2 regions of the Paenibacillus sp. A3M_27_13 genome follow, and region 2 is predicted to be linked to the other one. Evidence: predicted binding sites of a transcription regulator. Region 2 holds the regulator's gene; the other holds the start of a gene.
What was found. Region 2 encodes NrdR, which represses ribonucleotide reductase genes. Its sites were predicted from a motif close to AACACNATATATNGTGTT; they were not measured.

Region 1 (4,427 bases), 180 kb from region 2:
ATTTTGAATGTACGAAATGCTAGCAGTCGGCGCAATTGCCATACGATAGGCGTGGTACAGGCCATTTTTCATCACATTTGCTTTTAATTTGTCCCAGTCCGCTGAAGTCGGAACATAGATGCCTTTGAACAGTTCTTGCACACGTGCAGTTGTCGGACGATAATCTGTGTTCAGGTATCGGTCAAAATATACGCCTGTCGCATAATCCGATTCCTCAAATCCATAAAAGCTTTGTCCAGCTGCTTTCGCGATTTCCATACTCTTTTCGATGGAATGATAGTTCATCGTCATGAAGAAGGTACGGACAAAGTCTTTTGCTTCATTGCTTTCATACGCAATTTTGTTTTTGGCAAAGTAGCCGTGCAGATTCATAACACCCAGACCGACGGAGTGCATTTCACGGTTCGCTTTCGCAACACCTGGTGCATTAGCTACTTGGGTCATATCGCTGACTGAAGTGAGCGCGATCATACCCTCATGAACAGATTCGCGAATTTTACCATGTTCCATCACATTTACAATGTTCAGAGAAGCCAGATTACAGCTCACGTCCCGGCGGATAGTATCCTGTTGTCCGTAATCTGTAATTTCGGAAGTTTCCTGCAACTGGAAGATTTCCGTGCATAGGTTCGACATCTTGACTTGACCCACGTTTTTAAGAGCATGTGCCTGGTTCGCGTTACTTTTGTTCATGATATATGGATAACCAGACTCCAACTGAATCATGGCAATTTTCGTCAGCATGTCACGTGCGCTCATCGCTATTTTTTTCTTCACCCGATCGTCAGCAAGCAGCGTGTCGTACATTTCATCCAAATCCATGTCGTCCAGATGCGTTCCATAGGCTTTGAACACACTGTAAGGAGCAAATACATGCAGCGGTTCATTATCTTGAGCCAGCTTGTAAAAGCGGTTTGGCACCAGTAATCCAATAGAAAGTGTCTTGAGACGTACTCTTTCGTCAGCATTGATTTTTTTGCTATCCAGGAACTCAAGCACGTCCCATCCGAAAATGTTGTAATAGGCTGCGCCAGAACCTTTACGTTGTCCCATTTGATCTGCGTAGGAGAAGCCGTCTTCCATCAGCTTCAGCACAGGCATTATGCCTTTTGCTGCGCCTTCTACACCCTTAATTGCTTCACCGCGTGCCCGCAGTTTCGACAGGTTGACCGCAACACCGCCCCCGATTTTGGACAACTGCATGCAGGTGTTCAGCACATAGTTGATTGAGTTCAGGGAGTCGTCCATTTCGAGCAGGAAGCAGGAAACCAATTCCCCACGGCGGCTTTTGCCTGCATTCAGGAAGGTTGGTGTCGCTGGCTGGAGACGTTGCTCCATCATCGAGCGGGACAACAGGCGTGCCGTATCGGCGTTACCGCGTCCTAAATGCAGCGCGACAGCAGCAACCCGGTCAGGGTAATGTTCCAGATAGACTTTACGGTCGTTACTCTTCATTGCATAGTCGGTATAAAACTTGGATGCTGCCATATAGGAAGGGAATTTAAAATTATAGCTATGAGTGATATGGAAAATATCATTAATTTCGTCAGCCGTGTAGCTGTTATAGAAATTTTCGTAATAATCATTCTCAATCATATACAGCACTTGAGCGGCTGTGTCAGCAAACTTCAAACTCCGTTCCTGAACTTCCTTCATAAATTCTGCTACAGCCTCTTGGTCCTTTTCCAATTGGAAAAAGCCGTCTGTATCGCGTTTCATCAACATGTTGTTCAATTCAATATGCCGCAACTCGGCTCACCTCCTGTTTAAAACGCTCTACATCTCCGAACGTTCCAGATAATTCAAATTTACTAATTACGGGGACATTATAGTGGTCGGCAATCAAATCCGCACTTTTGGCAAATTTCTCACCCCAGTTACGATTGCCGCTTGCAGCTACACCAACAAGGTTTTGTGCATTTTTTTTCAAAAAGGAAGATACCCTCTCAGGTATCTGCCCAAACCCGGTTGTATATGTAATAAGTACGTAAGGTTCTTCTATAGTCATTTGCTCCTCGATCTGAACCGCTGGAAGCTTGAGCTTGTTTATAAATCTTTTTACATTGCCGGTCTTGGAATCATATGCAATCAGCATGGTATGCAACCTCCTTAAACAATTAACGAAAAAAGAAAACGGCATTGCCCGAGATCCATCATAGCTGGAAACCCTTGCTGGCTGTGCCATTTAAAATTTTTGACTCTATATTTACATGTATTTTCATACCTGTATCTTCAAGATATCGGGCATAAATACGTTTTTTACACTATATTTAGAGTACATTCTCTATTTTATATCTATATATAGTTTTGTCAATCGGTCTAGAGGGGATCAGCGGACCCAGATCGGGTATAAGTCCAAGCGGGGTACGGAAAAGAGCGAAAGAACTTTTTTTTCGTAAGTATGTTAAAAAAGTATTGGAGTTTTTGAGGGTGAAGATGTACGATTTGTCAATGGGCAATAGAATGGAAAATTTACATTTTACTGTAGAAAGGATGAAGCAGATGGGAAATGATTTTATGGAATTTCAATCGTTTAATATGATCTTTTTTATCGTATTTGGACTCATTGCTATTGTAATGATTATGGGAATTGTCAAAACGATAGGAGCGGGCCTGTCCAATCAAGCAGCCGAACGGATACAACGTTCATGTAAGGTTGTGGATAAACGGACGAGAGTGCGTGGGGGATCAGGCGATTTTTCAGCTTCGACATATTATTATATCACCTTTGAGTTTGACGGGGGTGAGCGTATGGAGCTGGAGGTGAAGGATACGGACTTTGGTATGATTGTGATCGGGGATCGTGGGGAGCTTCATTATAAAGGTACACGTTTTCTGGAGTTTGTAAGAGTAATGGAAGCATAAAGGTGTTGGCGGGGAGTTAGTATTGCCAAAACAAATACATAATTGGAGGGAAGATTACGATGCCGCATATCATTGGAAAACGAATTGTATTGAGAGAATACCGTCAAGAAGATGTACCAGCTATCCGAAAATGGGTCAATGACCCGGAAATCACACGTGGTTTAAGCGACGTGTTTATCTACCCGCATTCACAGGTGAATAGCGAATCCTTTTTGCAGATGATGATTGACGGCAACCCCGAGATCAAAGGTTTTGTCATTGCGCATAAAGACACACTGGACTATATCGGACAACTGGATTTATTTAAAATCAACTGGGTAAATCGGCACGCCACCCTTGGTGTTGTGATCGGGCGTGACGGTGACTTGGGCAAAGGCTACGGACGGGAAGCGATCCGGCTGTTACAAAAATTTGCATTTCATACACTGAATCTGCATCGGCTGGAGCTGGAGGTCTATGCGTTCAATGAACGTGCACACCGTTGCTATTTGGCATGCGGCTTCAAGGAGGAAGGGCGGCTACGGGAAAAGCTATTCAGGGAAGGGCAATACTATGACATTATTCAGATGGGGATTTTGCGAAGCGAATACGAGGCTGCAGAGCAAGCGACGGAATCCTAAGAGTGCAATCTCATAAGCTATTTTACTCCGTCAGCTTTCTTCAATTTTTTATGAGTGAAATCACGGGGACTACGCTCATCCTTTTTCTATTAGCTAAAGGACTTTCTTTGCAGAGTGCAAACTTCTTACTAGTTGTATTCTTTGTAAGTATTTTTTTGTTTGAGATACCCACAGGGGCTATTGCAGATAAGTATGGAAGAAAAATTTCTGTTATTTTGGGACTTTGTTGTTTTCTACTCTATAGTGTGTTGTTCGTTTGGACAGATCATATCGGGGTGCTTGTGTTTGCGCAAGTCTTTGGGGGTCTGGCTATATGTTTACAATCAGGTTCGTTGGAATCATGGGTTGTGGAAAATAGTGATAAGCCCATGGAAGTTCTTTTTACAACCTCTAACAGTATACAGTACATTTCGGGATTTATTTGTGGTCTGTTGGGGGCCTTCCTCGCAACTTTTAACTATTCACTTCCATGGGCGGCTAGCATTTTATCTATTATTGTATGCATTTTTCTATGCTCCTTTTATATGGATGAGGAGAATGTTGCTCATCGAAAGACGTCTACTACTCGCATTAAAACGATTATCGGAGAAAGCGTCCGTATCGGTTTTGAAAATAAGTCTATCTGGATTGTGTTTATGATTGGCTTATTTATCAGCTTTTCGAACTCGGCGGGGAATACATTTCAACAGCCACGTCTGGTTGGCCTTTCTGAACAAGGGATTTGGATTATGGGGTTTATCAAGGCAGGGTATTCACTATGTATGACTTTGGGAAGTTACCTGGTTCGAAAGCTAGGCGCACGATACAGTGATGTACATATACTCATGTATGCTTGCGGTATGATTGGGATATGGCTCATTTTAGCCGGTGCGTTCAACACATTTTATCCTGTACTGCTTACCTTTTTGATCTATGAAATTGGGCGCGGCATGTATCCGGTTG
Region 2 (4,427 bases):
GCAAATGAGTGTTACATTGATCATTTGGCAATTCGTTCAAGTCATCGTAACCAGGGAATAGGGCGCCGTCTTCTAGCTTTCGCACAGCAATTTACGGTTGAATCTGGGTTTCATGCATTGACGCTTCATGTAGCGCATAAGAACCAAGGGGCTATCCGTTTGTATCACAAACTGGCGTTTGAAGTAGAACAATCCAAGTATAATGGGTTACGGCATTTTTGGTTCAAGGAGCCTGTATGGTATCTGATGAGTTGGAAAGAGAACCTGCATTCGAGGAGAGAGCATCGTTGAAAAAAACATTCAAGCTTACTTTTGGTATTGCGGCAACTCTGGCTGTTGCCTTGATACTAATTGTTCTATATCAAAATTCCTACAAGATGACAGAAGAAAAAATACAAATTAAGACACCTAAAGGGCTGTTAACAGGTACATTAGCTTTGCCTAAGAACTACTCGGGAAAGGTTGGATTGGTTGTTTTTGTCCATGGGGATGGTCCTATTAATGACACATATGATGATGGATACAAACCACTGTGGGAAAAGTTCGCTTCCAAGGGTTATGCCTCCCTGTCACTGAATAAGCCCGGTATTAACAGCGCTCCTGGCAATTGGCTCGACCAAAGCATGGAGGACCGCGCACAGGAGATCCGATATGCAATAGACTGGGCAAGAAGCTTACCGATGATTGATAAGCAAAAAATCGGCCTATGGGGAGCCAGTCAAGCAGGATGGGTCATTCCGAAGATCGTTAAAGAGGAGCATGATATTGCATTCAGCATCCTTGTATCGCCTGCCGTGAACTGGATTTCCCAAGGACAATTTAATACCAGAAAAGAAATGGAACAAGAAGGAGCTACTCCGCAAGAAATTCAAAAGACATTGAACTACGATCAAGAAGTTCTACAGTTACTGAAAAAACATGCTTCTTATGAAGAATATCTAGGCATAGCCGATCCTGACGATATGATTTCCAAAGAAAGATGGAGCTTTATAGGCAAAAATTTTCTGTCTGATTCCACCGAGGAATTAAGTCACTTCCATTCTCCTGTACTCTTGGTTCTGGCTGGCAAAGATATTAATGTTGATGTAAAGGGTACCGAGCGAGTCTATCGCCAGAAAATACCTCCAGAACTGCTGTCCGTGATTCATTTACCTGAAGCCGACCATTCCATGATGGATGAAAAAATCGCGCGTTCAAAATCTCTAACTTTCTTAACAGCCGTATTCGCCCCAAGAAAATTGGTGAATGGTGAGTATCTCAAATCCCTTTCCGATTATGTCAGTCAGCGTTAAACAATGATGTTCTTTTTTGCCATACTTCTTTTGATATGCTAATGAAAAAATGCTAATGAAAACCCCATAACTGTTCTCGGTTAGACTGGGAATAGATCTATAAACAACAAAAAAACGGCATCTCTGCCGTTTTTTCTAAAAGGATGGACTCTCAGGGACTCGAACCCTGGACCAATTGATTAAGAGTCAACTGCTCTACCAACTGAGCTAAGAGTCCATAATAAAAGTTTGGTGGAGCCTAGGGGGATCGAACCCCTGACCTCATCGCTGCCAGCGATGCGCTCTCCCAGCTGAGCTAAGGCCCCATCATAAGTAAGTTAATCAACGTTTCAAGCGACTTCTATATCATATAAAATTTTTATTCCTGTGTCAATACTTTTATAAAAAAAATATAATCATCTTCCCACCTTGACCCAAGAAAGATACAGTCAGCGATCAGTCGCTGGCTGTATCTTTAGATAACAATGTTTTCAGTTCCTTCATAAACATATTGATGTCTTTAAACTGACGATAGACGGACGCAAAACGTACGTAGGCGACTTCATCCACTGGGTAAAGCTGTTCCATGACCAGCTCCCCGATCTGCTGACTATCGACTTCTGTGGCTGCTGTGTTGCGGATAGCGTTCTCCACCTGGGATACGATCATATCCAATTGCTCGACGGATACTGGGCGCTTCTCACAGGCTCGAATGAGACCGCGCAGCATTTTATCACGACTAAACTCTTCACGGCTGCCGTCTTTTTTGATGACCATGAGTGGGGTTTCCTCCACCATTTCAAAGGTGGTAAAACGCCTGGCACACTGCTCACATTCACGGCGGCGACGGATGGACTTGTTATCATTCGCAGGTCGCGAATCCAACACTTTCGTGCCATTGTAGGCACAATACGGACATTTCATAATCTCACCACTTTCTTTTTCCAATAAATTCCCGAAGATTTTTAGTAATAATTTTGTCAAAACGGATCATAATATGTTTACCACATCGCGAGGAGGTGAACAACAATGGCACAAGGAAACAATGGCAACTCCAACAATCTGGTAGTCAGCAGATCCTCCGGCGCTCTGGAGCAAATGAAATATGAGATCGCTCAAGAGCTGGGTATCAGCATTCCTCAAGATGGATACCAAGGTAACATGACTTCCTATGAGAACGGTTCGATCGGGGGCTACATCACAAAACGCCTCGTAACGATCGCCGAACAACAATTGGCAGGTCAATACCAATAATCGCGGTAATAATGCAGAAATAACAAGAAAAAGTGTATGGACGGGCTGCTAAAAACAGCCTGTCCTGCGCTTTTTTTCATTTTAAAGCGAAAAGGCTCATCATGTCATTAACTTGTCTTTTAAAAATCATTATAAATTTTCGTGTATTGCCTGTAGTAATAAATGACCCGCTGTACATAATGTCGTGTCTCACCAAAAGGGATTTGCTTAATGGACTCTTCTTTTCCATCCCACACTCCCTTATCGAGCCACTCTTGAACTTTACCCGGCCCTGCATTGTAAGCAGCTACGATTGCTACAGGATTATCCTGAAACTTCATGGATAGGTTATGCAAATACCAGGTTCCCAGCTCTATATTGGTACCAGGCTCGTGCTTGACACTGTCTAGCGGAACCTTTTGAATCTGGGCGCTGTCCATAATCCAATTTGCTGTATTCGGCATAATCTGCATCAACCCCAGTGCACCCTTATGCGATTGCTTACTGGTTTTAAAATTGGTTTCTACGCGGATAATAGACGCCACCAAAAATGGGTCCACTTCATACGTTTGTGAATACTGCCGAATCTCATCCTTATATTGAATCGGATAGAACCAGGACATCCAATTTGAATTGAGGAACAGAATCAGGACAAACCCGACAAACAAAGTGAGCAGGACTCTTTTCTTTCGCAAAATATTCATGCAAGTCCCTTCCGCTGCCAAAATTGATCAATTTGTCGTTTCGTCTCAGACTGTGTTCCGCTATTATCGATAACGATATCGGCCAAGTTTTTCTTTTGTTCAATATCCATTTGTGCGGACAGCCGAAGTCCAGCTTGTTCCTCCGTCAGACCGTCTCTGAGCATCAGACGCTGGAGCTGAATATCACGTGGTACGTACACAACCATAATTTCCTCGTACAAGCTCTCCAGCCCGGACTCGTACATTAACGGGATATCTGCCAAAACAAGCTTGTCCGGCTGTTCCCGTTCATATGCTTCCATACGCAGTCGCATTTCCTCACGAATAGCAGGATGTGTAATATCGTTAAGTGCCTGCCGCTGGGCAGGGTCTCCGAATACAATCTCACCCAGTTTTTTGCGGTGCAGGGTTCCGTCACTGTTCACTATAGCTTGTCCAAAATGCTGTATGACCGCCGCCAGCACCGGATGCCCCGGAAGCATCACTTCCCGGGCAATGGCATCTGCGTCGATCAGCAGCGCACCTTTGGCGACCAAAAGAGCCGACACGGTGCTTTTTCCGGTAGCAATACCTCCGGTTAATCCGATATTCATGCTCTTTCACCTCATAACAGCTTCAATATGCCCATCATAATCAGTAATAATGCCGGCAATACACCCAGCGCCTTCATAAATCGAAATGCTGATAGAAAGAAGCCTGCCTTCATCCCTGCAATCAAAAATGTTCCACTGAATAACGTAATAGCCAGCGCAGTAGACAGTGGCTGAAAACCAAGCATAGCTGCCCCTAATCCCGCTCCGAACGCATCGACCGATAATGCAATACCCAGCCAAACCGCTTCGGTAGCAGATATACTGCCAGAACGGTCCATATCCGCAGCAGACGGGCTTCGAAGAATCCGAATAACAAGTCCCCATTTGCGGAACTCCAGAGAAAATAGCGTTCGCTCCTGCTGCTCTACAGAAGCTTCTGCCGACAGATCTTTTCTTGAGCTAAGGAAAGACTCTGTATCAGCATCCTCTATACTCTTCTTCTCTCCAAGAACAGATCTGCTCACTGGATCAGTCTGTTCTGTAAGAAGCAGCCCCCGAGAGGCCTCCGCTGAATCCTCTAGCGAATCCTCTTTGCGGTGCAGAGCTTGAAACAAAGAGTAACAGCCGATACAGATCAGGATGACAGCGCCGAAAACGGTCGTATATACAGGAGACAGGACACGAGA

Region 1: the regulator NrdR is predicted to act here: its motif matches at 2,261-2,278, upstream of nrdI (class Ib ribonucleoside-diphosphate reductase assembly flavoprotein NrdI).

What each region holds. Positions count from the first base shown of each region.
Region 1 covers NZ_JANAVE010000002.1:931,012-935,438, forward strand. Annotated here, with positions in the region: gene nrdE (class 1b ribonucleoside-diphosphate reductase subunit alpha) at 1-1,749, opposite strand, end outside; gene nrdI (class Ib ribonucleoside-diphosphate reductase assembly flavoprotein NrdI) at 1,736-2,095, opposite strand; gene NLX82_RS10860 (DUF2500 domain-containing protein) at 2,503-2,865, shown strand; gene NLX82_RS10865 (GNAT family N-acetyltransferase) at 2,925-3,485, shown strand; gene NLX82_RS10870 (MFS transporter) at 3,488-4,427, shown strand, end outside.
Region 2 covers NZ_JANAVE010000002.1:754,343-758,769, reverse strand. Annotated here, with positions in the region: gene NLX82_RS10005 (GNAT family N-acetyltransferase) at 1-291, shown strand, start outside; gene NLX82_RS10000 (alpha/beta hydrolase family protein) at 288-1,292, shown strand; tRNA gene NLX82_RS09995 (tRNA-Lys) at 1,437-1,509, opposite strand; tRNA gene NLX82_RS09990 (tRNA-Ala) at 1,522-1,597, opposite strand; gene nrdR (transcriptional regulator NrdR) at 1,728-2,195, opposite strand; gene NLX82_RS09980 (alpha/beta-type small acid-soluble spore protein) at 2,301-2,525, shown strand; gene NLX82_RS09975 (lytic transglycosylase domain-containing protein) at 2,645-3,208, opposite strand; gene coaE (dephospho-CoA kinase) at 3,205-3,801, opposite strand; gene NLX82_RS09965 (MntP/YtaF family protein) at 3,813-4,427, opposite strand, start outside.